DNA from 4 places in the Enterobacter sp. WI-ESBL-E8 genome. Region 3 is predicted to be linked to each of the others. Evidence: predicted binding sites of a transcription regulator. Region 3 holds the regulator's gene; each other region holds the start of a gene.

The links. Region 3 encodes CRP, which controls carbon source genes, mostly activating them, when cyclic AMP is high. Its sites were predicted from a motif close to ATGTGANNNNNNTCACAT; they were not measured.
Region 1: udp (uridine phosphorylase) is a predicted target of CRP. The motif match lies at 3,441-3,458, and genes of this name have one in related genera.
Region 2: epd (erythrose-4-phosphate dehydrogenase) is a predicted target of CRP. The motif match lies at 5,035-5,052, and genes of this name have one in related genera.
Region 4: azuC (stress response protein AzuC) is a predicted target of CRP. The motif match lies at 2,596-2,613, and genes of this name have one in related genera.

The regions. Positions count from the first base shown of each region.
Region 1 is NZ_JBRWXJ010000001.1:4,766,548-4,774,039, forward strand. It holds gene ubiJ (ubiquinone biosynthesis protein UbiJ) at 1-121, opposite strand, end outside; gene ubiE (bifunctional demethylmenaquinone methyltransferase/2-methoxy-6-polyprenyl-1,4-benzoquinol methylase UbiE) at 135-890, opposite strand; gene rmuC (DNA recombination protein RmuC) at 957-2,414, opposite strand; gene udp (uridine phosphorylase) at 2,556-3,317, opposite strand; gene ACWHWP_RS22760 (dienelactone hydrolase family protein) at 3,573-4,379, shown strand; gene metE (5-methyltetrahydropteroyltriglutamate--homocysteine S-methyltransferase) at 4,452-6,713, opposite strand; gene metR (HTH-type transcriptional regulator MetR) at 6,829-7,492, shown strand, end outside.
Region 2 is NZ_JBRWXJ010000001.1:4,065,340-4,072,831, forward strand. It holds gene argO (arginine exporter ArgO) at 1-249, opposite strand, end outside; gene mscS (small-conductance mechanosensitive channel MscS) at 395-1,249, opposite strand; gene fbaA (class II fructose-bisphosphate aldolase) at 1,436-2,515, opposite strand; gene pgk (phosphoglycerate kinase) at 2,608-3,771, opposite strand; gene epd (erythrose-4-phosphate dehydrogenase) at 3,821-4,840, opposite strand; gene tkt (transketolase) at 5,166-7,157, opposite strand; gene loiP (metalloprotease LoiP) at 7,430-7,492, shown strand, end outside.
Region 3 is NZ_JBRWXJ010000001.1:4,594,045-4,601,536, reverse strand. It holds gene ACWHWP_RS22010 (YccS/YhfK family putative transporter) at 1-1,968, opposite strand, end outside; gene crp (cAMP-activated global transcriptional regulator CRP) at 2,026-2,658, opposite strand; gene ACWHWP_RS22000 (OsmC family protein) at 2,970-3,374, shown strand; gene ACWHWP_RS21995 (phosphoribulokinase) at 3,454-4,323, opposite strand; gene ACWHWP_RS21990 (YheU family protein) at 4,354-4,572, opposite strand; gene ACWHWP_RS21985 (hydrolase) at 4,569-5,591, opposite strand; gene mdcA (malonate decarboxylase subunit alpha) at 5,820-7,475, shown strand; gene ACWHWP_RS21975 (triphosphoribosyl-dephospho-CoA synthase) at 7,475-7,492, shown strand, end outside.
Region 4 is NZ_JBRWXJ010000001.1:3,052,512-3,060,003, forward strand. It holds gene ACWHWP_RS14520 (non-heme ferritin-like protein) at 1-96, shown strand, start outside; gene ACWHWP_RS14525 (anaerobic C4-dicarboxylate transporter) at 687-2,030, shown strand; gene ACWHWP_RS14530 (DUF2766 family protein) at 2,072-2,323, opposite strand; gene azuC (stress response protein AzuC) at 2,432-2,515, opposite strand; gene yecR (YecR family lipoprotein) at 2,751-3,089, shown strand; gene ftnA (non-heme ferritin) at 3,416-3,913, shown strand; gene tyrP (tyrosine transporter TyrP) at 4,157-5,368, shown strand; gene ACWHWP_RS14555 (YecA/YgfB family protein) at 5,402-6,070, opposite strand; gene ACWHWP_RS14560 (branched-chain amino acid ABC transporter substrate-binding protein) at 6,496-7,492, shown strand, end outside.

The sequences.
Region 1 (7,492 bases), 170 kb from region 3:
AAACAATACGTAATACCTTCCCGCTCAGCCGCTGACGTGCGGCTTTCAGCGCCGGAGCGCGATACAGAAAAGCGTTCAGTACATTCTCGATGCCTGCGGAGACTAAGGGTTTAAAGGGCACGGGACACCTCCACTCAGAATTTGTAACCGCGATGCAGCGCGACGACACCCGCCGTCAGGTTGAAATATTCAACGTTCTCAAATTCCGCGTCCTGCATCATGGCTTTTAATGTGTCCTGATCCGGGTGCATACGGATAGACTCCGCCAGATAGCGATAGCTTTCCGCGTCGTTGGCCACCAGCTCGCCGATGCGCGGCAGCACGTGGAAGGAATAGGCGTCGTAAGCTTTGCTCAGCGGCTCAATAATGGGTTTAGAGAACTCGAGCACCAGCAGGCGTCCACCCGGCTTCAGCACGCGATACATGGAACGCAGCGCTTTTTCTTTATCGGTAACGTTACGCAGACCGAAGGAGATAGTGATGCAGTCGAAGGTGTTGTCCGGGAACGGCAGCGCTTCGGCGTTTGCCTGCACATATTCCACATTCCCCACCACGCCGATGTTACGCAGCTTTTCGCGTCCCATTTTCAGCATGGAGTCATTGATATCTGCGAGAACAACCCGACCGGTTTCGCCCACCAGACGGGAGAATTTCGCGGTTAAATCGCCCGTACCGCCGGCTAAGTCCAGCACAGTTTGTCCACGACGCACGCCGCTACAGTCAATGGTGAAGCGCTTCCACAAGCGATGAATACCGAACGACATCAGGTCATTCATCACATCGTACTTCGCCGCCACGGAATGAAATACGTGGGCCACCATGTCAGCTTTCTGCGCTTTGGCGACAGTCTGAAAGCCAAAGTGCGTTGTGTCTTGTGAATCGTCAACCATCTCAGAGCCTGCTTATCAGTAAAATGTTCGTGAAGTGTAACAGATTGGGCGCAATTGCCCTACGTTTCAACCACCGCGAAAGAAACGCGCGGGAGGCTCTTCGAGTGATAAATCCGCCGCTAAGGTGTTGTCTTCACTGTTTGTCTTTTGTTCGTCCGCACCTTCACGCAGGCGAAACTCTTCGTCCTGGGCGATGGCCTGTTCGACCAATTCCGGATTAATCTCGCGTTTAACCTCTACTCCCAGGCTGCGGAATGCTTCTGCCTGCACCAGAAGATTGCCACGGCCGGAGGCGAGTTTTTTCATCGCCTGACGGTAGTTATCCTGCGCACGGTCCAGGCTCTGCCCGACCGAAGACATGTCGTCCACGAAGAGGCGCATTTTGTCGTACAGCTTGCTGGCGCGTTCGGCAATCTGCTGCGCGTTGCGGCTCTGGTGCTCATAGCGCCAGAGGTTGGCAATAGTGCGCAAGGCCACCAGCAGCGTGGTAGGGCTGACCAGCATAATGTTGTTTTTGAGCGCTTCGGTGATCAGCTCAGGCTGTCTGTCGAGTGCCAGCAGAAACGCGGGCTCAACCGGGATAAACATCAGAACATAGTCCAGCGAGCGCAGGCCTGGCAGTTGCTGATAATCTTTTCTGCCGAGCAGGCGAATGTGGTTACGCACCGAGGCAATGTGCTCCTGCAGGGCAGACTCACGCGTATAGTCATCTTCCGCATTAAAGTAGCGCTCATACGCCACCAGCGTCATTTTGGCGTCAATCACCACATCTTTACCCTGCGGCAGCCGCACTATTACATCCGGCTGCATACGCGAGCGGGCATCGTTTTCGATACTCACCTGCGTTTCGTATTCATAGCCTTCCCGCAGGCCAGAGGCTTCCAGTACGCGGGTCAGTACCACTTCTCCCCAATTGCCCTGGGTTTTGTTATCACCTTTAAGGGCACGGGTCAGGTTGACCGCTTCCTGCGCCATTTGCGCATTCAGTTGCTGAAGATTGCGAATCTCATGCGCCAGCGTGTGGCGCTCGCGGGCTTCCTGACCAAAGCTGTCCTGCACCTGGCGGCGAAAACCGTCCAGCTGTTCGCGCAGCGGCGTCAGCAGGCTGTTCAGACTCTGGCGGTTCTGTTCGTCAACGCGACGGTTGCTGTGCTCGAAAATACGGTTGGCGAGGTTCTCAAACTGTTCGCTGAGGCGCTGCTCGCTGTTGATCATCTGGCGGATTTTGTCTTCCGCATGCAGTTGCGTGGATTCAAGGCGGGTGGTCACTTCGCGGAGATCGGCCTCCAGCGAGGTGTTGATATCGCGCAGATTACGCAGCTCGTTGTTGAGCAGCTCACACTCATCACGCCAGTGTTCGCTCAGCGCAAGCTGCTGCTTTGCCGCGCTTAAATCGGCGACTATCTCTTCGCGCTCTGCCAATTGATCGGCCTTCTGCTGCGCATGCTGATAGCTGGAAATGAGCCAGCCTATTGCCACACCCGCCAGCGCAATCACCGCATATACCAGGACTGAGATATCCACAATGCCCCCTGCATCAACGTATTACCCGCACAAAATAGGATTGTGCTGTATAAACGTCCAGTTTGAAAGGGTTTTCCTGCGAGGCGCTACGCAAAAAAACAAAGGCCGAACGTGTCGGCCTTTGATTTCGAAAGGAGAGGACTAGATCAGGCGACGCGCGGCTTCAACCACGATTTTCACCGCATGACTTTCAGTCTGCTTCATGGTTTCGGCGTTCGGGATTTCCTGCTGGGTACGGTTGACGATAACGCCCGCCACCATACCGGCACGCAGACCCTGGCTTGCGCACATGGTCAGCAGCGTTGCAGATTCCATTTCGTAGTTCATCACGCCCATGGACTGCCACTCTTCCATTGAGCCTTTGAAACGGCTAACGACGCGGCCGGAGAAGGTGTCGTAACGCTCCTGGCCCGGGTAGAAGGTATCGGAAGAGGCGGTTACGCCCACGTGGGTAGTCGCGCCCACGGATTTCGCGGCTTCAACCAGCGCAGTAGTACATTCAAAGTCTGCTACTGCCGGGAATTCCATCGGCGCAAAGTGCAGGCTTGCTCCGTCCAGACGTACGGACGCGGTCGTGACCAGCACGTCGCCCACGTTGATGTGCGGCTGAATAGCGCCGGTGGTACCGATACGCAGGAAAGTACGAATGCCCAGTTGCGCCAGTTCTTCAACAGCAATTGAAGTAGACGGTCCACCGATACCGGTAGAACACACGATCACGGCTTTACCATCCAGCTCTGCACGCCAGGTGGTGAATTCGCGATGGGCTGCCAGCTTGACCGGCTTATCCATCAGCGCGGCGATCTTTTCCACACGCTCAGGGTCGCCAGGGACGATTGCGAGCGTAGCCCCTTGTAAATCGTTTTTGGTGAGGCCGAGATGAAAAACATCAGACTTAGACATAGGTGACTCCTCTGTGGGTCGGTTAGTCAGAAGAAGTAAAACGGTACTTTACAGAAGCAGTAAGGATAATTTCGTGACGCAACTCACCATGAATGAAAATGATTGCATTAAATTTCCATAAAAAAGTGATTTACATCACATTAACAAGTTATATCGTCATGTGCTGCACAAAAGATAGACCGTTTAAGGCACTGTGAGTTGTTAACCTGGTGTCTATATTTACCTTTGCGCTAACTCATTGGTACGGAGAATGCCATGACTGAAAAAACCGGTTTTGCACCTGCTGCGGCCCCACATGCTTCAACCATCGTGTCGACGCCAGAAGCGGAAATTACGGCGGGTGAGACCTCCATTCCCTCGCAGGGGGAGAATATGCCTGCTTATCACGCACGGCCAAAATCGGCAGACGGCCCGCTGCCCATCGTGATTGTGATTCAGGAGATTTTTGGCGTTCACGAACACATTCGCGACCTCTGCCGCCGGCTGGCGCTGGAAGGGTATCTGGCCGTTGCTCCAGAGCTCTACTTCCGTCAGGGCGATCCGAACGACTACAGCGATATTCCCACGCTGCTCAGCAACCTGGTCAGCAAGGTTCCTGACGCACAGGTGCTGGCCGATCTCGACCACGTTGCCAGCTGGGCGGCGCGCAACGGGGGCGATCCACACCGTCTGCTGGTCACCGGTTTCTGCTGGGGCGGTCGCATTAGCTGGCTGTATGCCGCACATAACCCGCAGCTCAAAGCCGCTGTCGCCTGGTACGGCAAACTGGTGGGTGAAAAGACGCTGAATTCACCGAAACATCCCGTGGATATCGCCACTGAGTTAAATGCCCCGGTGTTAGGGCTGTACGGCGGTCAGGACACCGGTATTTCGCTGGATTCGGTAGAGACCATGCGCCATGCGCTCCGCGCGGCCAATGCGAAGGCGGAGATTGTGGTGTACCCGGATGCCGGACATGCGTTTAACGCCGATTATCGTCCGAGCTATCACGCGGAATCAGCCAAAGATGGCTGGCAGCGGATGCTGGCGTGGTTTAGCCAGTACGGCGGGGAAAAAGCGTAAAAAAAGCCCGGTGGCAGTTACGCCTTACCGGGCCTTCAGGTAGGCCGGGTGCCACCCGGCAATGCAGATCCGTTACGCCTGACGCAAGTTCTGCGCCGCCTTCACCATGTTGGCCAGCGCCGCGCGGGTTTCCGGCCAGCCGCGGGTTTTCAGTCCGCAGTCCGGGTTTACCCACAGGCGCTCTGCTGGAATGCGCTGAGCCGCTTTTTTCAGCAGGGCTTCAATCCACTCCACGCTCGGCACGTTCGGGGAGTGAATGTCGTACACGCCCGGCCCAATCTCATTCGGATAGTCGAACTCTTCAAACGACTCCAGCAGCTCCATGTCTGAACGCGAGGTCTCGATGGTGATCACGTCAGCGTCCAGCGCGGCAATCGAATCCATGATGTCGTTAAATTCGCAGTAACACATGTGGGTGTGGATCTGCGTGTCGTCCTTCGCGACCGCGGCGTTGATGCGGAACGCTTCCACGCCCCACTGTAAATACGCATCCCAGTCGCTGCGACGCAGCGGCAAGCCTTCGCGCAGCGCCGGTTCGTCAATCTGGATGATGCCAATGCCTGCGGCTTCGAGATCCGCCACTTCGTCACGCAGCGCCAGCGCAATTTGCTTCGCGATGGTTTCACGGGTCACGTCTTCACGCGGGAAAGACCAGCAAAGAATCGTTACCGGACCGGTGAGCATTCCTTTCACCGGCTTGTCCGTCAGGGACTGCGCGTATTTCGCCCACTCCACGGTGATCGCTTCCGGGCGGCTGACGTCACCGATAACCACCGGTGGCTTCACGCAGCGGGAGCCGTAGCTCTGCACCCAGCCGTTCTGGGTAAATACGAAACCGTCCAGATGTTCACCGAAGTATTCCACCATGTCGTTACGCTCGGCCTCACCGTGCACCAGCACGTCCAGACCCAGACGTTCCTGCTCGATAATCGCCTGTTTGATGTGTTCAGCGATACCGGTGCGGTAGTGATTCGCATCCAGATTGCCCTTTTTGAAGTCCAGACGCAGGCCGCGGATCTCGGTGGTCTGCGGGAAGGAACCAATTGTAGTGGTCGGCCACGCGGGCAGGTTGAAGCGGGCGCGCTGCGCTTCGGCGCGCACCTCATACGCGCTCTGACGCTGGCTGTCCTGGGCGGTGATGGCCGCCAGGCGTTTTTCCACCGCCGGGTTATGCACGCGAGCCGAATGACGGCGCGCCTGAATCGGTGCGCTCCATTCGGAAATCGCCGCCGTGTCGCCGCTGTTGAGCGCGTCGCGCAGCAGGGCCAGCTCTTCACATTTTTGCAGCGCGAAGGCAAACCAGCTTTTTACTTCGGCATCCAGACGCGTTTCCACGCTCAGATCGATCGGGCTGTGCAGCAGCGAACAGGAAGATGCTACCCAAAGCTCACGCTTACCGACGATGTCCTTAATCTGGGCATATTTCTCGGTGAGATCGGCGCGCCAGACGTTACGGCCGTTGATCAGACCAGCGGAGAGCAGCCAGTCCGCAGGCAGCCGCTTGTGCAGCTCCGCGACATCGTCTTTACCGTGTACGAGGTCAACGTGCAGGCCCTGAACCGGCAGCGCGGTAATGGTCTTCAGGTTCGGCGTCACGCCATCGAAATAGGTGGTCAGCAGGAGTTTTACCTGACCGGTAAGCGCGTCATACGCCGGTTTGAAGGCATCGAGCCACGCCTGCGGCAGTTCAAGCACCAGCGCGGGTTCGTCGATTTGCACCCACTGAATGCCGCGCTTGCCCAGCTCAATCAGCACCTGTTTGTAGACCGGCAGAATATCCTTCAGCAGGCTGAGTCGGTCAAACTGCTCGCCCTTCACTTTACCCAGCCACAGGTACGTTACCGGCCCAAGCAGCACCGGTTTCACCTGGTGGCCCAGCGCCAGCGCTTCGTCCACTTCATCCAGAAGCTGCGTCCAGGTCAGCCTGAACTGCTGGCCTTTTACGAATTCCGGCACCATATAGTGATAGTTGGTGTTAAACCACTTGGTCATTTCCGCCGCTGCCGCTGGCTCACCCGTCGGCGCACGGCCACGGCCGATGCGGAACAGGGTATCGATATCTACCGATCCATCTTTGTTCTGATGACGAGCCGGCACGTTGCCAAGCAGCAGGCTGGTCGTCAGAACATGGTCGTACCAGGCGAAATCGCCCACCGGCAGCAGGTCAATGCCCGCCTGTTTTTGCTGATCCCAGTGACGGGCGCGCAGCTCGCGTCCCACCGCCAGCAGTTCTTCACGGGTGGCGTTACCCGCCCAGTAGCTTTCTTGCGCTTTTTTCAGCTCGCGACGCAGGCCAACGCGAGGGAAACCGAGAGTGTGATTGCGGATTGTCATGGTATGCCCCTTGTGAAATTCGTTATTTAGACGTCCAGATGTTTACACATCTATAATTGGCAGGTACTGTATATTCCTCAAGCGCAAAATGTTCATGGCGAAGTGAAGGACTTTCATGATCGAGATAAAACACCTGAAAACGCTACAAGCGTTGCGGAACTGCGGCTCGCTCGCGGCGGCGGCAGCCACGCTGCACCAGACCCAGTCCGCCCTTTCTCACCAGTTCAGCGATCTGGAACAGCGCCTTGGATTTCGTCTTTTTGTGCGTAAGAGCCAGCCGCTGCGCTTTACGCCTCAGGGCGAGATCCTGCTGCAGCTGGCGAATCAGGTGCTGCCGCAGATCGCCAGCGCGCTGCAGGCGTGTAACGAACCGCAGCAGACCAAGCTGCGTATCGCCATTGAATGCCACAGCTGTATTCAATGGCTGACCCCCGCGCTTGAGAACTTCCGCCAGAAGTGGCCGCAGGTAGAGATGGACTTTAAATCCGGCGTGACGTTCGACCCGCAGCCCTCGCTCCAGCAGGGCGAGCTGGATCTGGTCATGACCTCCGACATACTGCCGCGCAGCGGCCTGCACTATTCGCCGATGTTTGATTATGAAGTGCGCCTGGTGCTGGCGCCGGACCATCCGCTGGCAGCTAAAACGCGCATCACGCCGGAAGATCTGGCGACAGAAACGCTGCTGATTTACCCGGTTCAGCGCAGTCGTCTGGATATCTGGCGTCACTTCCTGCAGCCGGCAGGCATTAGCCCGCAGCTGAAAAGCGTGGATAACACCC
Region 2 (7,492 bases), 530 kb from region 3:
ATACCAGAGCAGAAACGCCACGCCACCCCAGGTGACCAGCGCCAGCAGCCAGGGAGACTGCATCAGCAGTGCGCTACCGCCAAAGATCCCTGTGCAAATCAGCAGTAAATCGCTTACCGCGCACAGAAGGGCAATCATCAGATGATACTGGCGGCGGATGCCCTGGTTCATCACAAACGCATTTTGCGGGCCGAGGGGAAGGATCATAGCCGCGCCTAAGGCAAGCCCTTGAAAGTAATACGATAACATGACGAAATTCTCACAGTGTTGTCCTGGGAGCAGACTATACTGCGCGAACCACATTAGAGGAAATGGATAATATTAATTGGGTATTAGCCACGCTAATAATTGAAAAGCCCGGTGGCGCTAGCGCTTACCGGGCCTGCTGATGAAGTTATTCTGCTTCTTTAACTTTTTTGACGTTTACGTCCATCTGCGGGTACGGGAAGCTGATGCCGTTGGCGTCGAAGTCGCGCTTGATGCGCTCCAGCACGTCCCAGTACACGTTTTGCAGATCGCTGCTCTTGCTCCAGATACGCACTACGAAGTTAATCGAGGAAGCGCCCAGTTCGTTCAGGCGAACGGTCTGCTCTTTATCCTTCAGAATGCGATCGTCTGAGGCAATGATGTTGCTAATCAGCGACTTCACCTGATCGATGTCGGAGTCGTACGCTACGCTGACGATCAGCTCGTTACGACGCACCGGCTCGCGGGAGAAGTTAATGATGTTGCCTGCAATGATTTTCCCGTTCGGCACGACCACGATGCGGCCATCGACGGTACGCATAGTCGTTGAGAAAATCTGCACCTGCAGCACGGTTCCGGCAATGCCGCCAAGGTCAACGTATTCGCCGGAGCGGAACGGACGGAAGGTGACCAGCAGAACGCCTGCTGCCAGGTTCGACAGCGATCCCTGCAGCGCCAGACCAATGGCCAGACCGGCGGCACCGAGAACGGCAATCACGGATGCGGTCTGTACCCCTACGCGCCCCAGCGCGGCAATCAGCGTAAAGGCGATAATGCCGTAGCGCACCAGTGCAGAGAGGAAGTCAGCGACCGTGGCGTCAATGTGACGGGCCAGCATCACGCGGTTGACCGCGTTCGATACAATACGCGCCACGATCATCCCGACGATGATGATGGCAATCGCCGCGACGATATTCACGGCATAGCTCAGTAACAGTGCCTGGTTACGCACCAGCCAGTTACCGGCATTATTGATGCTGTCTACAACATCGAGTTGTTCCATTTATTCTTCCTTTTGTTAAACCAAAACACAAAATCCATCCCCCATGGAGACAGGCAGGTCAGTAAAGGGTAAACAAAAAGCGCCCGATTTGCCAAACAGATCACAAAAACTGCGCTGGCAGGATATTGAAAATGCATAAAAAAAGGCCCGCATTTGCGGGCCTTCTGATGCTGTTAGCAGCTCAAATTACAGAACGTCGATCGCGTTCAGTTCTTTGAAAGCCTGCTCCAGACGAGTCACCATGGACGTCTGCGCTGCGCGCAGCCATACGCGTGGATCGTAGTATTTCTTGTTCGGCTGGTCTTCGCCTTTCGGGTTGCCCAGCTGGCCCTGCAGGTAAGCTTCGTTGGTTTTGTAGTATTGCAGGATACCGTCCCAGGTTGCCCACTGGGTGTCGGTATCGATGTTCATTTTCACTACGCCGTAGCTTACGGAGTCTTTGATTTCCTGAGCAGAAGAACCGGAACCGCCGTGGAAGACGAAGTTCAGGCTGTTGTGCGGCAGGTTGTGTTTCTTAGAAACGTATTCCTGAGAATCACGCAGAATGGTTGGGGTCAGAACCACGTTACCTGGTTTGTAAACGCCGTGCACGTTACCGAAGGACGCTGCAATGGTGAAGCGTGGGCTGATTTTGCTCAGCTCGGTGTAAGCGTAATCAACGTCTTCTGGCTGGGTGTACAGTGCAGAAGCATCCATGTGGCTGTTATCCACGCCGTCTTCTTCACCACCGGTGCAACCCAGTTCGATTTCCAGGGTCATGTCCATTTTGGCCATGCGTGCCAGGTATTTGGAGCAGATTTCGATGTTTTCGTGCAGGGACTCTTCAGACAGGTCGATCATGTGAGAAGAGAACAGTGGCTTACCGGTCGCCGCGAAGTGTTTTTCACCCGCGTCCAGCAGACCGTCGATCCACGGCAGCAGTTTCTTCGCGCAGTGGTCAGTGTGCAGAATAACCGGAACACCGTAGTGTTCAGCCATCTGGTGTACGTGGTGCGCACCAGAGATAGCACCCAGGATTGCAGCGCCCTGAGGAACATCGGTTTTCACGCCTTTACCTGCGATGAACGCAGCGCCGCCGTTGGAGAACTGAACGATAACCGGTGCTTTAACTTTAGCAGCAGTTTCCAGTACGGCGTTGATGGAGTCGGTACCCACGCAGTTAACTGCTGGCAGAGCGAAGTTGTTTTCTTTAGCTACCTGGAACACTTTCTGTACGTCATCACCAGTGATAACGCCAGGTTTTACGAAATCAAAAATTTTAGACATGTTGCTTAGTCCTGTATCTTCGGCCGTTAGAAAAGGTGCGAGCTCTTAAAAGCGCGCTGAAATTTGGGCAGGTTTCCCTGCCCTTGAATGGCTTACTTCTTAGCGCGCTCTTCGAGCATTGCTACTGCTGGCAGTACTTTGCCTTCCACGAATTCGAGGAATGCGCCGCCACCAGTGGAGATGTAGGAGATCTTGTCAGCGATACCGAACAGGTCGATTGCTGCCAGGGTGTCACCACCGCCTGCGATAGAGAACGCTTCGCTGTCTGCGATAGCGTTAGCAACGATTTCAGTACCTTTGCGGAAGTTCGGGAATTCGAACACGCCAACAGGACCGTTCCACAGGATAGTTTTTGCGTTTTTCAGGATTTCAGCCAGTTTCTGTGCAGAAACGTCGCCCAGGTCCAGAATCTGCTCTTCGTCTTTGATGTCGTTTACAGACTTCAGGGTCGCCGTCGCAGTTTCAGAGAACTCGGTCGCTACGCGAACGTCAGTTGGAACCGGGATATCGCAGGTGCTCAGCAGGCGTTTCGCTTCGTCAACCAGGTCTGCTTCGTACAGGGATTTACCAACGTTGTGGCCCTGGGCAGCAACGAAGGTGTTCGCGATACCACCGCCAACGATCAGCTGGTCAGCGATTTTAGACAGAGAATCCAGAACGGTCAGTTTGGTAGAAACTTTAGAACCACCAACGATAGCAACCATTGGACGAGCAGGTTCTTTCAGTGCTTTACCCAGCGCTTCCAGTTCGTCAGCCAGCAGAGGACCGGCACACGCAACGTCAGCAAATTTACCGATACCGTGGGTAGACGCCTGCGCACGGTGAGCCGTACCGAAGGCATCCATCACGAATACGTCGCACAGTGCAGCGTATTTTTTGGAGAGTGCTTCGTCGTCTTTCTTCTCGCCTTTGTTGAAGCGAACGTTTTCCAGAACAACCAGTTCACCGGCAGCGACTTCAACGCCGTCCAGGTAATCTTTCACCAGGCGAACAGGGTTAGACAGTTTGTCTTTCAGGTAATTAACAACCGGCAGCAGAGAGAACTCTTCGTTGTACTCGCCTTCGGTTGGACGACCCAGGTGGGAGGTTACCATCACTTTAGCGCCCTGCTTCAGAGCCAGTTCGATGGTCGGCAGAGATGCACGAATACGCGCGTCGCTGGTCACTTTGCCATCTTTAACCGGTACGTTCAGATCGGCACGGATGAAAACGCGTTTACCAGCCAGATCCAGATCGGTCATCTTAATTACAGACATGGTGAATCCTCTCGTTGATTCTTAAAGTTTTGCAGACGCACGATGCGTCTTACCTGAAACCTTGAGCGGCCATTGCTAACGTGGTGTCGAGCATTCGGTTAGCAAAGCCCCATTCGTTATCACACCAGACCAGCGTCTTGATAAGGTGTGCGCCACTGACGCGCGTTTGAGTGCCATCAACAATGGCGCTGTGCGGGTCGTGGTTAAAATCCACTGAGACCAACGGTAATTCCGTATAGTCAACTATACCATGAAATGCCCCCTGTGCCGCTTTTTGCAGCAAGAGGTTGACTTCACAGGCTTTTACCGGTTTTTTTACCGTCACGCTAAGGTCGATTGCGGTGACGTTGATCGTCGGAACGCGCACGGCAATCGCTTCAAAACGGTCATTGAACTGCGGAAAAATTCGGGTGATCCCTGCAGCCAGCTTTGTGTCCACCGGAATGATTGACTGGCTCGCTGCACGCGTGCGCCGTAAATCCGGATGGTAAGCGTCAATAACCTGCTGATCGTGCATGGCGGAATGAATCGTGGTCACGGTGCCAGATTCAATGCCATACGCATCGTCTAACAGTTTGATGACCGGAATAATGCAGTTAGTCGTGCAGGAGGCGTTGGAGACAATGCGGTGTTCGGCTTGCAGCTCATGCTGGTTGACGCCAAACACGACGGTCGCGTCGAGGTCGTTACTGCCGGGATGAGAAAACAGGACTTTTTTCGCGCCTGCCGCAAGGTGCGCTTCACCGTGTTCGCGGCTGCCGTACACGCCAGTACAGTCAAGCACCACATCCACACCCAGTTCACGCCACGGTAGCCCGGCGATGCTGCTCTCATGCAGTACGCGGATGGCATCGTCGCCGACAAACAGCCGATCTCTTTCCTGGCGAACATCCCAGGCGAATCGTCCGTGGCTGGTATCGTATTTCAACAAATGCGCCATGCCCGTAGCATCCGCCAGTTCATTGATTGCCACCACGGTTATTTCCGCCCGACGTCCGGATTCATACAAAGCACGAACCACATTACGCCCGATGCGACCGAAGCCATTAATCGCTACGCGTACGGTCATAGATCTCCTGCAAAGCTATCCCTGAGTCTGAGGTGGCTGAAAGAGTAATCCAGCTACGCCCGAAGGGGAATCCTTGCTGTCACAAACTGCGATTGATTGGTCAATTGTCGAACATTTAATCGACTGAAACGCTTCAGCAAGAATAAGCGAATCAGGGAATAAAAGGAATGTCTGTCCAGATGAATAAGCGAGCTATATGACTTGCGTCACATTTTAGGTGGAATAATGCCAACAAAAAAGCCGGGTGACGCGCTAGCGCTTACCCGGCCTACTTTCGTGCCATTTGTAGGCCCGGTAAGCGTAGCGCCACCGGGCAAAACAGCAATTACAGCAGTTCTTTCGCCTTCGCGACAACGTTCTCAACGGTGAAGCCGAACTCTTCGAACAGCAGCTCTGCCGGAGCAGATTCACCGAAGGTGGTCATGCCGACGATAGCGCCGTTCAGGCCCACGTATTTGAACCAGTAGTCAGCGATACCCGCTTCCACTGCAACACGAGCGGTAACAGCCTTAGGCAGAACGGATTCACGGTAAGCGGCATCCTGCTTGTCGAACGCATCGGTAGACGGCATGGATACCACGCGCGCCTTCACGCCTTCGGCAGTCAGTTTGTCCCAGGCCGCGACAGCCAGCTCAACTTCAGAACCGGTTGCGATGAAGATCAGCTCAGGCTGGCCTGCGCAATCTTTCAGCACGTAGCCACCACGAGCGATGTTCGCCAGCTGCTCTGGAGTACGATCCTGCTGCGCCAGGTTCTGACGGGAGAGGATCAGTGCAGTTGGGCCGTCGTGACGCTCAACGCCGTATTTCCACGCAACGGCAGATTCAACCTGGTCACATGGACGCCATGTGCTCATGTTCGGGGTTACGCGCAGGGAAGCCACCTGCTCTACCGGCTGGTGAGTCGGGCCGTCTTCGCCCAGACCGATGGAGTCATGGGTGTAGACCATCACCTGACGCTGTTTCATCAGCGCAGCCATACGCACGGCGTTACGTGCATATTCCACGAACATCAGGAAGGTAGAGGTGTACGGCAGGAAACCGCCGTGCAGGGAGATACCGTTTGCGATAGCCGTCATACCGAATTCACGTACACCGTAATGGATGTAGTTACCGGCGGTATTTTCGTTGATTGGCTTAGAACCGGACCACAGGGTCAAGTTGGAAGGCGCCAGGTCAGCGGAGCCGCCCAGGAATTCTGGCAGCCAAGGACCGAACGCTTCGATCGCGTTCTGAGATGCTTTACGGCTGGCGATTTTAGATGGGTTCGCCTGCAGCTTAGCGATGAACTCGTTCGCTTTCGCGTCAAAGTCAGACGGCATGTCGCCTTTCATACGACGGGTGAATTCAGCCGCTTCCTGAGGGAAGGCTTTCGCGTAAGCAGCGAACTTCTCGTTCCATGCCGCTTCTTTCGCCTGGCCCGCTTCTTTTGCATCCCACTGCGCATAAATGTCAGATGGGATTTCGAATGCAGGGTGTTTCCAGCCCAGTGCTTCACGGGTCAGCGCGATTTCCGCGTCGCCCAGTGGCGCACCGTGGGAGTCGTGAGTGCCCGCTTTGTTCGGTGAACCGAAGCCGATGATGGTTTTGCACATCAGCAGGGACGGTTTGTCAGTCACTGCGCGCGCTTCTTCTACCGCACGTTTAATCGAGTCAGCATCGTGGCCATCAACGCCACGCACAACGTGCCAGCCGTAGGCTTCGAAACGTTTAGCGGTGTCATCAGTGAACCAGCCTTCAACGTGACCGTCGATGGAGATACCGTTGTCGTCATAGAACGCAACCAGTTTGCCCAGCTTCAGGGTACCTGCCAGGGAGCACACTTCGTGAGAAATGCCTTCCATCATGCAGCCGTCGCCCATGAACGCATAGGTGAAGTGGTCAACGATGTCGTGACCAGGACGGTTGAACTGTGCCGCCAGGGTCTTCTCAGCAATCGCCATACCCACGGCGTTAGCAATACCCTGACCCAGTGGGCCGGTGGTGGTTTCTACGCCAGCGGTGTAGCCCACTTCCGGGTGACCTGGAGTTTTGGAGTGCAGCTGACGGAAGTTTTTCAACTCTTCGATAGGCAGATCGTAGCCAGTGAGATGCAGCAGGCTATAAATCAGCATAGAGCCGTGGCCGTTAGACAGTACGAAACGGTCGCGGTCAGCCCATGACGGGTTCTGCGGGTTGTGGTTCAGGAAATCGCGCCACAGGACTTCGGCGATATCAGCCATACCCATAGGGGCGCCTGGGTGACCGGATTTGGCTTTCTGTACTGCGTCCATGCTCAGCGCACGAATAGCATTAGCAAGCTCTTTACGTGAGGACATTTTAACTCCAGATCGGACTGTTAAAGGCCATGCCCTTGACGACAGCGCGTTTTGGGCTACGCCGGAAAAAAGTGCCAACAATGTAACCCAAGCGGCATGCCATGTACATGGAGCATTCTTTTGCAGCTTAAGAAATCTCTGGATCATGCTCGCATGTTGCGCAATCTGCTCGCCCGGCCTCGTAGATCTTCCTTATACTTAGCCCGACACCGGCTTCGCTGACGGTGCATTTTTCGGATTTTATTCAGATTAACGAGTACGGAAGCAACATCATGAAAATGCGTGCAATAGTGCTGGCCCTGGGTACAACGCTCCTGCTGAGCGGCTGTCAGAAT
Region 3 (7,492 bases):
CTGCTCCAGGGTGCTCATGGGCCCGTGGGTTAACGTCTCCGGCGCTTCCAGAATGTTCGAATCTCCCGACTCGCCCGGCGAGTCATATTCCAGGCGCTGCTGACATCGCTGCAGCGCAATTTCACACGACTGCAGGTAACGTTGGGCCAGGTCTGGCGTCAGCATCGTGTGCTCGCGCGCCAGCGTTGTCATGGCGTTAATATGCTCGACGATAAACTGGCTGTGCGTCACCCAGAGCTTCATGTCCGCCAGATAGTGCGAGTTAAAGCCCGGCTCCTGCATCGCCTGGTTGAGCGAGTTAAACAGGGCGTTATGCGCCTGGTTGACCTTCATGCGCTGATAGGCCAGCGGGGAGGGCTGCGGGTCGTCGCTCAGGATCAATCGAATGGCCTGCTGGTCGGCCTCCAGCGCGTCGTGGGCGTTCTGCCTGAGCAGCCCGCTTTGCCACTGCGGCCACAGCCAGACCATGCCGCCAAAGGCAATCAGGCAGCCAATGAGGGTATCAATCAGCCTGGCGACAATAAACTGTTCACCATTGAGCGTGAGCAGCTGCAGGGTATACACCGCCGTCACCGTAAAGCCCACCATCGCCCAGCCGTAGTTTTTGCGGATAATCAGGTAGCTCACCAGCGTAATCGCTAACATCCCTGCCAGGGTATAACCTTCCGGCACGTGGAAGTGCAGCGTCACGCCCGCAATAATCAGCCCCGCCATCGTTCCGCCGGCCCGGTGCAGAATACGCACCCGCGTGGCGCCGTAGCCGTTCTGGGTGACAAACAGCACGGTCATTAAGATCCAGTAGGGTTTCGGCAGATGCAGCGCCATGCCCATCAGGCTGGCGGTACTGAGCATTACGCTGATCCTGGCGGCGTTACGCAGGGCGGATGATTTAAGAGAAAGATAGCTTCTGAGCGCGGGCAGTAGCGGCAGCCGCTTTTGCTTATCCGCCATCAGATCGCGGGGATAAAGCGGGCGCTGCGTGCGCAGCACGCGGGCGATGCGGCTGAAGTGCCAGGCGGCAAACTGGCCAACCGGGTTATCCGGATGCTGGCGTGCGATTTTCTCCAGCGCGCCGAGCTGTTTTTCCATGTTAAAGCGCGTGGGGTAGCGGTGGTAGAGAATATCGTCAGCCAGGACCCGCAGACGTGCCGATACGGTCTGCGCGTTCCAGCGGATCACCGCTTCGGCGTGGCTGCGCTCGACCAGCTTTTGTACCTCCTGCGGATGGTGAAGGCTAACGGAGATATGTTCCTGCAGATCGAGCCCGACCTGGAAGGTGCGCAGCAGCCGTTTGTATTCGTGGTTCTTGTTGGCGGCGAGCATGTGCAGCTGCTGATAGCACTGGCTTATCAAATCCACCACCTTTTGCTGGCGCGTCAGCAGAGGCGGCAAGGATTTTTCCGGATCGGTATGCTGGGTGAGCAGGGTATATTTGGCTTCGCAGTAATCCGCCAGCTGCACATAGAGCAGGCTCAGGGATTCGCGCAGCGGCTGTTCGCGCCACAGCCAGAACCAGAACCAGTTGAACAGCCCGTACCACAGCGTCCCCAGAGCGTAGATCAGCAGCGGCTCCCACACCGGCATATTCCCGGCGAGGCTCAGCGTGAAAATGGCCGCAATCAGCGAGGCGGGAAGCAGGCGGGCGTGCAGCGAGCTGATTTCGGCGGTGACGCCGAGGGTCATGGCCAGCACGGTCAGGATCAGCGGCAGCGGGATGTCCCGGGCAAGCAGAAGCTGTACGGCGAGGCTGCAGCCCGCAAACAGGCAGCCGCCAATAGTCAGACGTTTGAAAAAGCGCTTATGCGGCGTGTCCAGACCGGCGATGTTGCAGCAGGCGGGCACGAGAGAAAACAGCAGACCTTGCTGAAGATGTCCGAGGATCAAGCCCACGGCCACAGGAAGACACAACACCAGCGTTTGTCGCAGTGCGTAGTTAACTTCGGGGTGATAGATCAGCCTGCGCCACATGGGGAGTAGAGACAAAAACGGCGTGACACCCTGCGGTGACACGCCGTTTAAGCGGAATTAACGCGTTCCGTAGACCACGATGGTTTTACCGTGGGCGGAGATCAGGTTTTGATCTTCCAGCATTTTCAGGATACGGCCCACTGTCTCACGGGAACAACCGACGATCTGACCAATTTCCTGACGGGTAATTTTAATTTGCATGCCGTCCGGGTGGGTCATTGCGTCTGGCTGTTTCGCCAGGTTCAGCAGCGTTTGTGCAATACGGCCAGTTACGTCCAGGAAGGCGAGGTTACCCACTTTCTCAGAGGTGACCTGCAGACGGCGCGCCATCTGGGAAGAAAGACGCATCAGGATGTCAGGGTTAACCTGAATCAGCTGACGGAACTTCTTGTAAGAAATTTCAGCCACTTCACATGCTGTCTTTGCACGAACCCAGGCGCTACGTTCCTGGCCCTCTTCAAACAGGCCCAGTTCACCGATGAAATCGCCCTGGTTCAGATAAGAAAGGATCATCTCTTTCCCTTCTTCATCTTTGATCAGCACTGCCACCGAGCCTTTAACGATGTAATACAACGTTTCCGCTTTTTCACCCTGGTGAATCAGCGTGCTCTTCGATGGGTACTTATGAATGTGGCAATGAGACAAGAACCATTCGAGAGTCGGGTCTGTTTGCGGTTTGCCAAGCACCATGCGCTGTTATCCTCTGTTATAAGCTGTCACCAGAGTCATCAGATGCATCCGGACTCTGGGGTTGCAATCGAATTCTTACCCATACCCTGGGAAGTCGGCTACCGTAACGTTTCGCAGCCAGTAAAGTTTGATGTCCTCTGCATACACGTGTAACGTCAATGTATTACTGTAGCATCCTGAGTGTTTTAGCATAGCTTTCGCCGCGTGTCTCCTGGTGTCTCGCTTCAGCATGATGCAGGTCGCCTTCCATTGCGAGAAATGTAACGCACGCGTAATCTGTCACCAAAAATGCAACGTTGGAGTTCAAAAATATGCAAGCGCGCGTGAAGTGGGTTGAAGGTTTAACGTTCCTGGGCGAGTCCGCGTCAGGACACCAGATTTTGATGGATGGTAACTCCGGCGATAAAGCGCCAAGCCCAATGGAAATGGTGCTGATGGCGGCAGGCGGATGCAGCGCGATTGACGTGGTGTCGATTCTGCAAAAAGGCCGTCATGACGTGACGGATTGCGAGGTCAAACTCACCTCAGAGCGCCGGGAAGAGGCACCACGCCTGTTCACCCACATTAATCTTCACTTTGTTGTCACCGGTAAAGCGCTGAAAGACGCGGCGGTCTCACGCGCGGTGGACCTGTCTGCGGAGAAGTACTGCTCTGTGGCGTTAATGCTGGAGAAAGCGGTAAAAATTACCCATTCGTATGAAGTGATCGAGGCTTAATCTTTTGGCGGGTGGCGCTGCGCTTACCCGCCCTACGGATTGTAGGCCCGGTAAGCGCAGCGCCACCGGGCAAAAATGATTATGCGATCTGCTTCCCTTCCATCAGCCGCTCCACCAGCGGCGTCATGATAAGCTCCATTGCCAGTCCCATTTTTCCGCCCGGCACCACCAATGTATTCATGTGCGAAATAAACGAGCCCTGCAGCATCGCCAGCAGCCAGGGGTAATCGATGCCTTCAAGATTGCGGAAATGGATCACCACAAAGCTCTCATCCAGAGAAGGGATCGTTTTGGCGGCAAACGGGTTGGAGGTGTCCACCGTCGGCACGCGCTGGAAGTTAATGTGCGTGCGGGAGAATTGCGGCGTTAAGTAATTGATGTAGTCTTCCATTGAGCGAACGACGGAATCCATCACCGCCTCGCGCGAGTGGCCGCGCTCGCTCATGTCACGCGTCAGCTTCTGGATCCACTCCAGGTTAACGATAGGAACCACCCCGACCAGCAGATCCACGTGGCGCGCCACGTCGTGCTGGGGCGTGACCACGCCGCCGTGTAACCCTTCGTAGAACAGCACGTCGGTGGGTTCCGGCAGCGGCTGCCAGGGGGTAAAGGTGCCCGGTACCTGGTTCCAGGGCACGGCTTCGTCGTAAGTGTGCAGATACTTACGGGACTGCCCTGTGCCGCTCAGGCCATATTCGTGGAAGGTTTGCTCCAGCAGGCCGAAGTCATTGGCTTCCGGGCCGAAGTAGCTGATGTGTTTACCCAGATCGCGCGCCTTACGGATGGCCATGTCCATCTCAGGGCGCGTGTAGCGGTGAAAGCTGTCGCCTTCGACCTCCGCCGCACGGAGATTCAGCTGGGCGAAAATCTTGCGAAAGGCGAGGCTGGTGGTGGTGGTTCCCGCACCACTCGACCCCGTAACGGCAATAACCGGATGTCTGGCAGACATAGCAACTCCCTGACTGAAATGGGTGGAAGATCAGCCGTGAAACGCGTTGCGGGGCATGATATTGACCGTCTCATGCAGTTCTGACCACACCAGCACCACGTCGCCGCTTTTCAGCTGGCGCTTTACATCGTTGACCTTTTGCTCAAGCGAGCGTTCTTGTTCACCATAATCGGTGCCTTCGCGTAATACAAAGCTTTCAATCAGATTATCGAGCGTTTCGGGAGCCAGATCCTGCCAGGGAATAATCATTTTGCACCGTCCAGATAAGGGGTTAGCCAGTCAGGAATACGCGTCTCAAGCCACATTTTCGGGCGGCGCAGCGTGCCGCCGATAAACCCAACGTGGCCACCGTGCTCCGTCAGCTGATAGTGAACGTTGTCGGGCAGGAATTCCTGAGCGGGGATCGAGTGATGATCCATAAAAGGGTCATCTTTGGCATGAATGATAAGCGTCGGCTGCGTGATCTTGCTGAGCAGCGGCATGGCGCTGCACTGACGATAGTAGTCAATCGCATCGGCGAAGCCGTGGATTTTCGCGGTGATCAGATCGTCGAACTCTCGAATACGGCGCACCTTTTTCAGCTGGCGCAGGCTCACCGGAAGGGTATCAGGATAGGCCTTCAGTTTACGCGCCGCGTTGGCTTTCAGCAGGTTGAGCAGGTAGCGCTGATAGACGCGGGAAAAGCCTTTCTCCATGTGGTAGCTGCACTGCTCCAGCATAAACGGCGCGGAGACAATCACCGCGGCATCCAGCGGTACGCTTTCGCCCTCTTTCGCCAGCAGGCAGGCTAGCATATTTCCGCCCAGCGAGTAGCCCACGGCAGCGGTGGGCACGGTGCCAAAGTTTTCCCGCAGCCAGTGTAAAAACCACGTTCCGTCTTCGGTTTCACCCGAGTGATAGATGCGTTTCTGACGATTGGGTTCGCCGCTGCAGCCGCGAAAATGCATCACCACGCCGAGCCAGCCGCGCGCTTTTGCCGCCTCAATTAACCCATGCGCATAGGGGCTGTGCAGGCTGCCTTCCAGGCCGTGAAAGACCACCAGGCGCGGCTTATGGCGGGCCTGCTCCGGCGCTTCGCTCCAGGCGAGATCCAGAAAGTCACCGTCTGGCAGATCAAGTCGCTGCCAGTGCGGGGTGAACTGAACCTTGCGGCGGATCAGTCGCGGCAGCATGGTCTGCAAATGCCGATTGGCGACGCCGCGCATAGGCACGAACTCAGTGCTGTCTTCGGCTGCAATGTCGAAGTCTGATGGAATGATTTGGGTCATAAGCGCGATGCTGATTCTTGTCGGAAATTAACGATACTTTCCGAATTGTACCCCGTTTAGCCTGGTTTTCCGAAACATGAACTGATCCCGATCACAAATATTTACCTTGATTATTACTCTCAGGCTAATGATTTGGCTCTACGCTTAATTGATGCCTTTCTCACCAGAGCGCACACTTTACTCAACGTTAAGCAAATCAAAATGATTAGCTGAATCAGGAGGTTAATAATGTTATCTGGGCAAACACCCACCCGGCAATGGAACACTCGACGCAGCGAAAAAGCGCGTCGTCTGGCGTCCGTACCGGTGCAGGGCAAGGTACTGCCAACCGGCGATCTTGTCGCCATGCTGGAAAAACTGATCGCGCCTGGCGACAAGGTCGTTCTGGAAGGTAACAACCAGAAGCAGGCGGATTTCCTTTCCCGCTCGCTTGCCGAAGTGAACCCGCAAATTGTCCACGACTTGCATATGATCATGCCGAGCGTCGGCCGCAGCGAGCATCTGGATATCTTTGAGAAAGGCATCGCCCGCAAGCTGGATTTCTCCTTCTCCGGGACGCAGAGCCTGCGAATCTCCCAGCTGCTTGAGGATGGTCAGCTCGAAATCGGCGCGATTCATACCTACATTGAGCTCTATTCACGCCTCTACGTCGACCTCTCGCCAAACGTGGCGCTGATCGCCGGCTTTAAAGCCGACCGCAAAGGCAACCTCTACACCGGGGCGAGCACCGAAGACACCCCGGCGCTGGTGGAAGCCGCAGCGTTCCACGACGGGATTGTCATTGCCCAGGTGAACGAGCTGGTGGATGACGAGTGTGACCTGCCGCGCGTCGATATTCCGGGCTCCTGGATCGACTTCGTTGTGGTTGCCGATAAGCCGTTCTTTATCGAACCGCTGTTTACCCGCGACCCGCGTCTGATTAAACAGGAACACATCCTGATGGCGATGATGGCCATCAAAGGCATCTACGCGGAACATCAGGTGCAGTCCCTGAACCACGGGATCGGCTTTAACACTGCGGCAATTGAGCTGCTGCTGCCCACCTACGGCGAACAGCTCGGCCTGAAGGGCAAAATCTGTAAGCACTGGACGCTGAACCCGCATCCGACGCTGATCCCGGCCATTGAAAGCGGCTGGGTCGAAAGCGTGCACTGCTTCGGCGGCGAGCTGGGGATGGAAGAGTACATCCGCGCCCGTCCTGACGTGTTCTTTACCGGTGCCGACGGCTCCATGCGCTCTAACCGCGCGTTCTGCCAGCTGGCAGGCCAGTACGCGGTCGATATGTTTATCGGCTCTACGCTGCAGGTTGATGGTTACGCCAACTCCTCAACGGTGACCCGCGGTCGTCTTTCCGGCTTCGGCGGTGCGCCAAACATGGGCCACGACCCGCACGGTCGTCGTCACGCCACGCCGGCCTGGCTGAACATGATCACCGAACCTGACCCGATGCAGCGCGGTAAAAAACTGGTCGTCCAGATGGTGGAAACCTTCCAGGCGGGCGTGAAGCCAACCTTCGTGGAAAAACTCGATGCCGTTGACGTGGCGAAAGCCTCCGGCATGCCGCTGGCGCCGGTGATGATCTACGGCGACGACGTGACCCACGTGCTGACGGAAGAGGGGATCGCTTACCTCTACCGGGCGAAAGATCTGGAAGAGCGTCGTGCCATGGTCGCGGCCGTCGCCGGTATCACCGATATCGGTCTGGGCCTGGATGCCAAACGCGTGGCGGAACTGCGTCAGAGCGGCAAAGTGGTCTACCCGGAAGATATGGGGATTCGCCGAACCGACGCCACCCGCTCTCTGCTGGCGGCAGGCAGCGTGTCAGACCTCGTGGAATGGTCCGGCGGTCTCTACAACCCACCTGCGAAATTCCGGAGCTGGTAATGAAACTTCTGCCCCAG
Region 4 (7,492 bases), 1.5 Mb from region 3:
CTGGCGGATGAGATTCATCATGCGCAGCAGGCGGGTTTATGCCCTGAGCAAACCGACCGTCATCTGCTCGACATTGTGGCGGTGCAACACCACTGAGTTTTTAATCTGCTCCAACCGGGCTGAGGGTTTCCCAGAAATTTATTAATCTGAAGCGATGAACTTTGTATCAGGCAAGTGAATAACTTACAGCGATGACCTGGACCGGCTGTAAATCGCCGAAGCGTTTCCGTAGGGCCGGGGCGAGGCGCAGGGATGCGCCGAGAGGGCGTGGCCTGCAGGGATGCAGGCTCATGCCCGACCCGATAGCCTGAAGGAATAAGCTGAGGGCACCGCGAAGCGGCGATTTACCGCCGGAAGCCCGGGTCGCCAGGGTGGTGGCGATTGAGCCACCCTGGCACGTTCACAGGTCATGTCGTTACAGAGTAGCAACGAACATAAAGTGAACGGAATGACCACCAGAGCCGTATGTTCCCCCTCACCCCAGCCCTCTCCCTCAAGGGCGAGGGGGCCGTCTGAGCAGGCATTATTTTATGGGGATCCCTCAGCCCACCGGAGGCTGGACTCCCTTTCCTATCTCCAACCTCCTGCTTTTGCTGAAATTTAACAAATCAGATCTTGCTCCCAATGATTAACCCTACAACGTGTAATGATTTATTTAATTACATAATCATTGACGAGGGAGCATCATGATCACCATTGAGTTTGTTGTCATTCTCCTCTGCCTGCTGACGGGTACACGTTTCGGCGGGATGGGGCTTGGGTTAATAAGCGGTATTGGTCTTTTTATTTTATGTTTTGTCTTTGGCCTGCAGCCAGGCAAGCCGCCGGTCGACGTTATGCTGACTATTCTCGCGGTGATTGGCTGCGCGGCTACCCTGCAAACGGCGGGCGGCCTCAACGTCATGATGCAGTTTGCCGAACGTCTGCTGCGCAAACACCCGCAGCACATCACCCTGCTCGCCCCGTTCACCACCTGGATGCTGACCTTCCTGTGCGGGACAGGGCACGTGGTGTACACCATGTTCCCCATCATTGCAGATATCGCGCTGAAAAAAGGGATCCGCCCGGAGCGCCCAATGGCCGTGGCATCGGTGGCATCGCAGATGGCGATTACGGCCTCCCCCGTTTCCGTTGCCGTCGTGTCGCTGGTCTCCATCCTGGCGGCCCAGCATGGGATCGGTCACGCGTGGGGGATACTTGAAATACTCGCCGTGTCGGTTCCCGCTTCACTGTTCGGCGTGGCCATTGCGGCCCTGTGGAGCTTGCGCCGCGGAAAAGACCTGGCTGACGACACAGAGTTTCAGGAAAAGCTGAAAGATCCAAAGCAGCGCGAGTTTATCTATGGCGGAACGGAGACGTTAATGGATCAACGCTTCCCAAAACAGGCCTACTGGTCCACGTGGATTTTCTTTGCCGGTATTGCCGTGGTCGTTCTGCTGGGGGCATTTCCTGAACTGCGCCCCGCCTTTGAACTGAAAGGCAAAATGACGGCGCTGTCGATGAACCTTGTCATCCAGATGATGATGCTGATTGCGGGCGCCGTGATGCTGATGGCCTGCAGGGTCAATGCGTCCGCGATTTCTAACGGCGCGGTATTCAAGGCTGGAATGGTCGCGATCTTCTCGGTGTTCGGCGTGGCGTGGATGAGCGATACCTTTTTCCAGGCGCATCTCGACGAGCTAAAGCTGGCGCTGGAAGGCGTGGTGAAAAGCCACCCGTGGACGTATGCGATTGTCCTGTTTCTGGTGTCTAAACTGGTGAACAGCCAGGCGGCTGCGCTGACGGCCGTTGCGCCGATGGGCCTTATGCTGGGTATCGATCCGAAAATGCTGATCGCCTTTTTCCCGGCCTCATACGGCTATTTTGTCCTGCCGACCTATCCGAGCGATTTGGCCTGCATCGGCTTTGACCGTTCAGGCACCACCCGCATCGGCAAATTTATCATCAACCACAGCTTTATTTTGCCGGGGCTGATTGGGGTAAGCTGCGCGTGCGCGGCGAGCTACCTGCTGGTCCAGACGTTCTTTTAGCGGCATCAACGGGCGACACGTGCCGTCGCCCATTTCCCGCGTTAGTGGGACTCACCCTGCGGCGTGAATCGCAGCTCAATCAGCGCGATGGCTTTCTGGATCGCACGAAGCGTAACCGGGTCAGCGGCAGCAGGATGGCTGGCGAAATCGATGTTTTTCAGCTGCGTAGACATCTTCTCGCGCACTTCAACCGGCGCAATCACGTCCAGAACATCAAGGATTTGTTTGATAACCAGCTGGCATGCAACAACGTCAGACACCAGCTCCTGATCGGCGCTCAGGTTTTGTGACATGGGGCGTTCTCCTTATTTAAAGGCGGCCATAGTAGCAAAACGCAGCCCCTTTCATCTCCCCTTCGTCGTCTGCAGAGACAAAAAAACCTGCCGAAGCAGGTTTTTTTATCAGAACATGGCGCCCGGCGGCACGTCTTTGAACGTGCGGCAGTAATTGGCCCACATGCTTTTCAGGATTTTGCGCAGTTTCACGATGAGGCTCCATTAACTTGTTATACAACTTTATTATCAACGTGCCTATAATATGACCACTATCACAAAAATCAATATTTTTGTGACATTCATCACAATTTTTCTCAGGGTGTAGCCTGAAAGCGTTCATCTCTGACCCGTTGCAAAGAGTGAGGGCAGAATGTCCGGCTATTCCAGGCATTGCAGCGGGCATCTGCGGGTACGATATCGTATTTCCATCCACTCAGAGCGAACCATGAAAAGAGTCATTGTAGCCGGCATGCTCCTGCTGCTCGCAGGATGCAGTATTAACCGCCAGGCTGAAGTCAGCAGCCTCGACGCGCCGAACGGCATCGTCCGCCTCGACTACGGCCAGGCAGTGCTGCAAAATGCGTATTCCGATGAGTATGTGAATAACGGAACGGCGGCAAAAGCGTGTCAGAGTATGGGGTATGCCACAGCATCAGCCTATGGTCAGCCCATTAAAACCTGCACCCTGACCAGCGGCGCGTTGTGTCTGAACGAGAGCGTGACCATCCAGTATAAATGTATGGGGTACGCCGTTAACCCTAAGTCAAATAATCCGTGGTATTGATCGAGGCTGCCAGCGCTTGCTGGCACTTTATACCCGTCATACTTCACGTTGCCTGTGCGTTGGCTGCACTCGTTCACCCCGGTCACTTACTTATGTAAGCTCCCGGGGATTCACTCCCTTGCCGCCTGCATGCAACCTGAATTATTTAGGGTATATTTATTACGAACAAAAACAATTCTCATTAATATATATAAATATCGCCAATGCGTTTTATTCCCATTCGTATTTTAAATAAAGAAATAAATATTTTACGTTTTGCAAATAATTAAATAACAAATTATAGTGTCGCTCATTGTGAACCAGAAATAATAAACCGGAGCGCCACCATGCTGAAAACTGAAATGATCGACAAGCTCAACGCACAAATGAACCTTGAGCTTTTTTCGTCTCTCCTCTACCAGCAGATGAGCGCCTGGTGCAGCTACCACAGCTTCGAAGGCGCAGCCGCGTTTCTGCGTCGTCACGCTCAGGAAGAGATGACCCACATGCAGCGTCTGTTTGATTATCTGACAGATACGGGCAGCCTGCCGCGCATTGAAACCGTGACATCCCCTTTTGCTGAATATAATTCTCTCGATGAACTGTTCCGCGCCACCTACGAGCACGAGCAGCTGATCACGCAGAAAATTAACGAACTGGTTCATGCCGCTATGACCAGCCAGGATTATCCAACCTTTAATTTCCTGCAGTGGTACGTCGCAGAACAGCACGAAGAAGAGAAGCTGTTTAAATCCGTTCTGGATAAATTATCTCTGGTCGGTAAATCAGGCGAAGGTCTTTACTTTATTGATAAAGAACTTTCCACTCTCGACACGCAGAATTAATATCAATGCGGTGCTGGTTTCCGGCACCGCGTTAATTTACCTTCCCCCCGCATCAAAACCCGCATTTTTCCCTGAACGCCTTGTTTACGTCACGCCTGACCTTCGCCCCACGTCGGACTGGCGGCAGCGCAATGCGTAAACCTTACATTACACCCCTTGTAACGGTGGTTTGACGAATTGCCGCTTTTCCCTTACTCTGCGCCGCAGATTTTGTCGCGATGTAGAGTCGTTGTAGAGGAAAGCGTGAAAAACAGAACCCTGGGAAGTATTTTTATCGTCGCCGGAACGACAATTGGCGCAGGAATGCTGGCAATGCCCCTGGCGGCCGCAGGCGTGGGATTTGGCATGACCCTGCTGCTGCTGGGTACGCTCTGGGCCTTGATGTGTTACACCGCCCTGCTGCTGCTTGAGGTTTACCAGCACGTGCCCGCCGACACCGGCCTGGGTTCACTTGCGGCGCGCTACCTGGGACGTTACGGCCAGTGGATAACCGGCTTTAGCATGATGTTCCTGATGTATGCCCTGACCGCCGCCTACATCAGCGGCGCCGGGGAATTGATCGCCTCCAGCGTTAATGACTGGTTCGGCTCTGACATTACCCCTGCGACGGGGGCTATCTTCTTTGCGCTCATCGGCGGCGGCGTGGTCTGCGTGGGAACATCGCTTGTCGATCTGTTTAACCGTTTTCTGTTCAGCGCCAAAATTCTGTTCCTGATTGTCATGCTGGTCCTGCTGGCGCCGCACGTGCACAAGGTCAACCTGCTAACGCTGCCGCTGGAAAAAGGGCTGGCGCTTTCCGCCATCCCGGTCATCTTCACCTCGTTTGGCTTCCACGGCAGCGTGCCGAGCATCGTCAGCTATATGAACGGCGATATTCGCAAGCTGCGCCGCGTCTTTGTTATCGGCAGCGCGATCCCGCTGATCGCCTATATTTTCTGGCAGCTGGTCACGCTGGGCAGCATTGACTCTTCAACCTTTATTGGGCTGATGGCACAGCACGCTGGCCTGAACGGTTTTCTGCTGGCCCTGCGCGAGGTCGTCACCTCCCCGCACGTTGAGCTGGCGGTACACCTGTTTGCCGACCTGGCGCTGGCGACCTCGTTCCTGGGCGTGGCGCTTGGCCTGTTCGATTACCTGGCCGATCTGTTCCAGCGTCGCAATACCGCCGCAGGACGCTTACAGACCGGGGCAATCACCTTCCTGCCGCCGCTGGCATTCGCACTGTTTTATCCGCGCGGGTTTGTGATGGCCCTGGGATACGCAGGGGTGGCGCTGTCGGTCCTTGCTCTGCTCCTCCCTTCCTTGCTGGCATGGAAGAGCCGCCAGCAGCATCCGCAGCAGGGATACCGCGTGGCGGGGGGAAAACCGCTGCTGTGCATTGTGTTTGCCTGTGGAGTGGTGATTATTCTGGTGCAGGTGTTGATTGCAGCGGGAATGCTGCCGGAAGTGGGTTAAATAAAAAAGGGGCTATCATCAGCCCCTTTTTTATCAGTGCAAACAGCAGCTCTTAAACTTCTTCCCGCTGCCGCAAGGACACGGATCGTTACGCCCAACCTTGGTGCCGTTCACCGTCGGTTTCTTCACTTCCGGCTGCTGCGGGTTGTTGACCCAGTATTGATATAAACGCAGTGCCGCAGGCTGGATGCTCTCGATGCTGGCGATATACTCCTCTTCGGACAGTTCATCCAGCTTTTCGCTGTTATCTTCCGTACCGTGCAGCGCAATCACATCAAGATCGGCCTTCAGCGCTTCCGGCAAGGCTGACCAGTCCGTCAACGCCACGCCGCGCATGTAGCCGTAGCACCACTCTTCCACAACGGTATAGCTTTCATCGTCTACGTCGTTATATCCAAACATCGGTTCAAACTGATCCGGATATTCGCTCAGGCGCTCGGCAATATCGTTCATGTGCTTAAAGCAGAGATCGATAAAACGGTTCATCTCACGATCGTTTTTCCAGCGTGGAATGTATTTCTCGCCACCCCATACCGCCACCAGCCAGGCATCTGGCTCAACGACAACGGGGCCGGAAAGCACTGCGGTGAGCATGCCGTCCAGCTCGGACACGTCAATAACGGACGCATCATCATGACCGTAAGACATTAACGTCTCTTCAAGCCACGCCATTTCGCTTTCATTTAATGGGCCTTCAGTCATCGCTGACACTCCTGATAAAAAGGAAACGATCCTAACACATATCTCCCGCCTCTACGGGCGGAAGTTTAGGTCTTTATTGCTGCAAAAACGTGCAAATCGTGACCTTTGCACAACTTATGGGCTTTATTGTTAACGATATGTGATCTCCGCTGTAATTTCTTCTCCTCCCGCAGGGCGGCATAACGCGGCGCTCTATACTCAAACAGGTCACAGGCCCGTCAATGGGTTAACCATTCTGGCAACGTTTTTGCTTGCTGTTCTTCGCGCGATGCTGCGCAGGGAAACCTCGCCGTAATATGCAGGATGCCGTCTGTATCTTGTTCGTTTAGTGCATTTTGTTCTTGTTCACGTTTTGGATTGGCTGCGCCGTCGGGCGTTTGGGTTTACGCCGTGGTGCAAAAACCTCTTTGCTAAGGAACATAATAATGTCGCTGAAATTTATCAGAACTCCTCTTTCTCTCGTGTTGGCCGGCTGCCTGGTGACGGCGTTTTCCGCCAGGGCCGATATTGTGATTGGCGTGGCCGGGCCGTTCACGGGTCCTAATGCCACCTATGGCGATCAGTACTGGCACGGCGCAACGCAGGCCGCTGAAGACATTAACGCTGCCGGCGGCATTAACGGTGAGAAGATCAAACTGGTTCAGGGCGATGACGCCTGCGAGCCTAAGCAGGCCGTGGCCGTCGCCAACCGTTTAGTTGACCAGGATAAAGTCAACGCCGTGGTCGGCCATTTCTGCTCCTCTTCCACGATGCCCGCCTCCGAGGTTTACAGCGATGCGGGGATCATCGCCATCACCCCCGGCTCGACCAACCCGCTGATTACCGAACGCGGCATGAGCGACATGTTCCGCATGTGCGGCCGCGATGACCAGCAGGGACAGGTTGCCAGCGACTTCATCATCGACAAGCTGAAAGCCAAACGCGTGGTCATCATTCACGATAAAGACACCTATGGACAAGGCCTGGCTGACGCCACCAAAGCGGCGCTGGCGAAACGCGGGGTTCAGGATGTGATGTACGAGGGTCTCTCGCGCGGTGAAAAAGATTTCAACGCGCTGGTCACCAAAATTGGCGCACAAAAACCGGACGTGGTGTTCTTCGGCGGGTGTCACCCTGAAGCCGGCCCGCTGGTTCGACAGATGCGTGAACAGGGCGTACAGGCGAAATTCTTCTCCGGGGACTGTATCGTCAACGAAGAGATGGTCACCGCCGCGGGCGGCCCGCAGTACACCAACGGCATTTACATGACCTTCGGTAAAGATCCGCGCCTGATCCCGGACGGTAAAGCGGTTATCGAGAAATTCCGCGCCGGTAAATTCGAGCCGGAAGGTTACACCCTCTACTCCTATGCTTCCGTACAGGCGATTGCAGCGGCCTTCAAGGCCACCGGCGGCAAGGATTCAGCCAAAGCCAGCGAGTGGC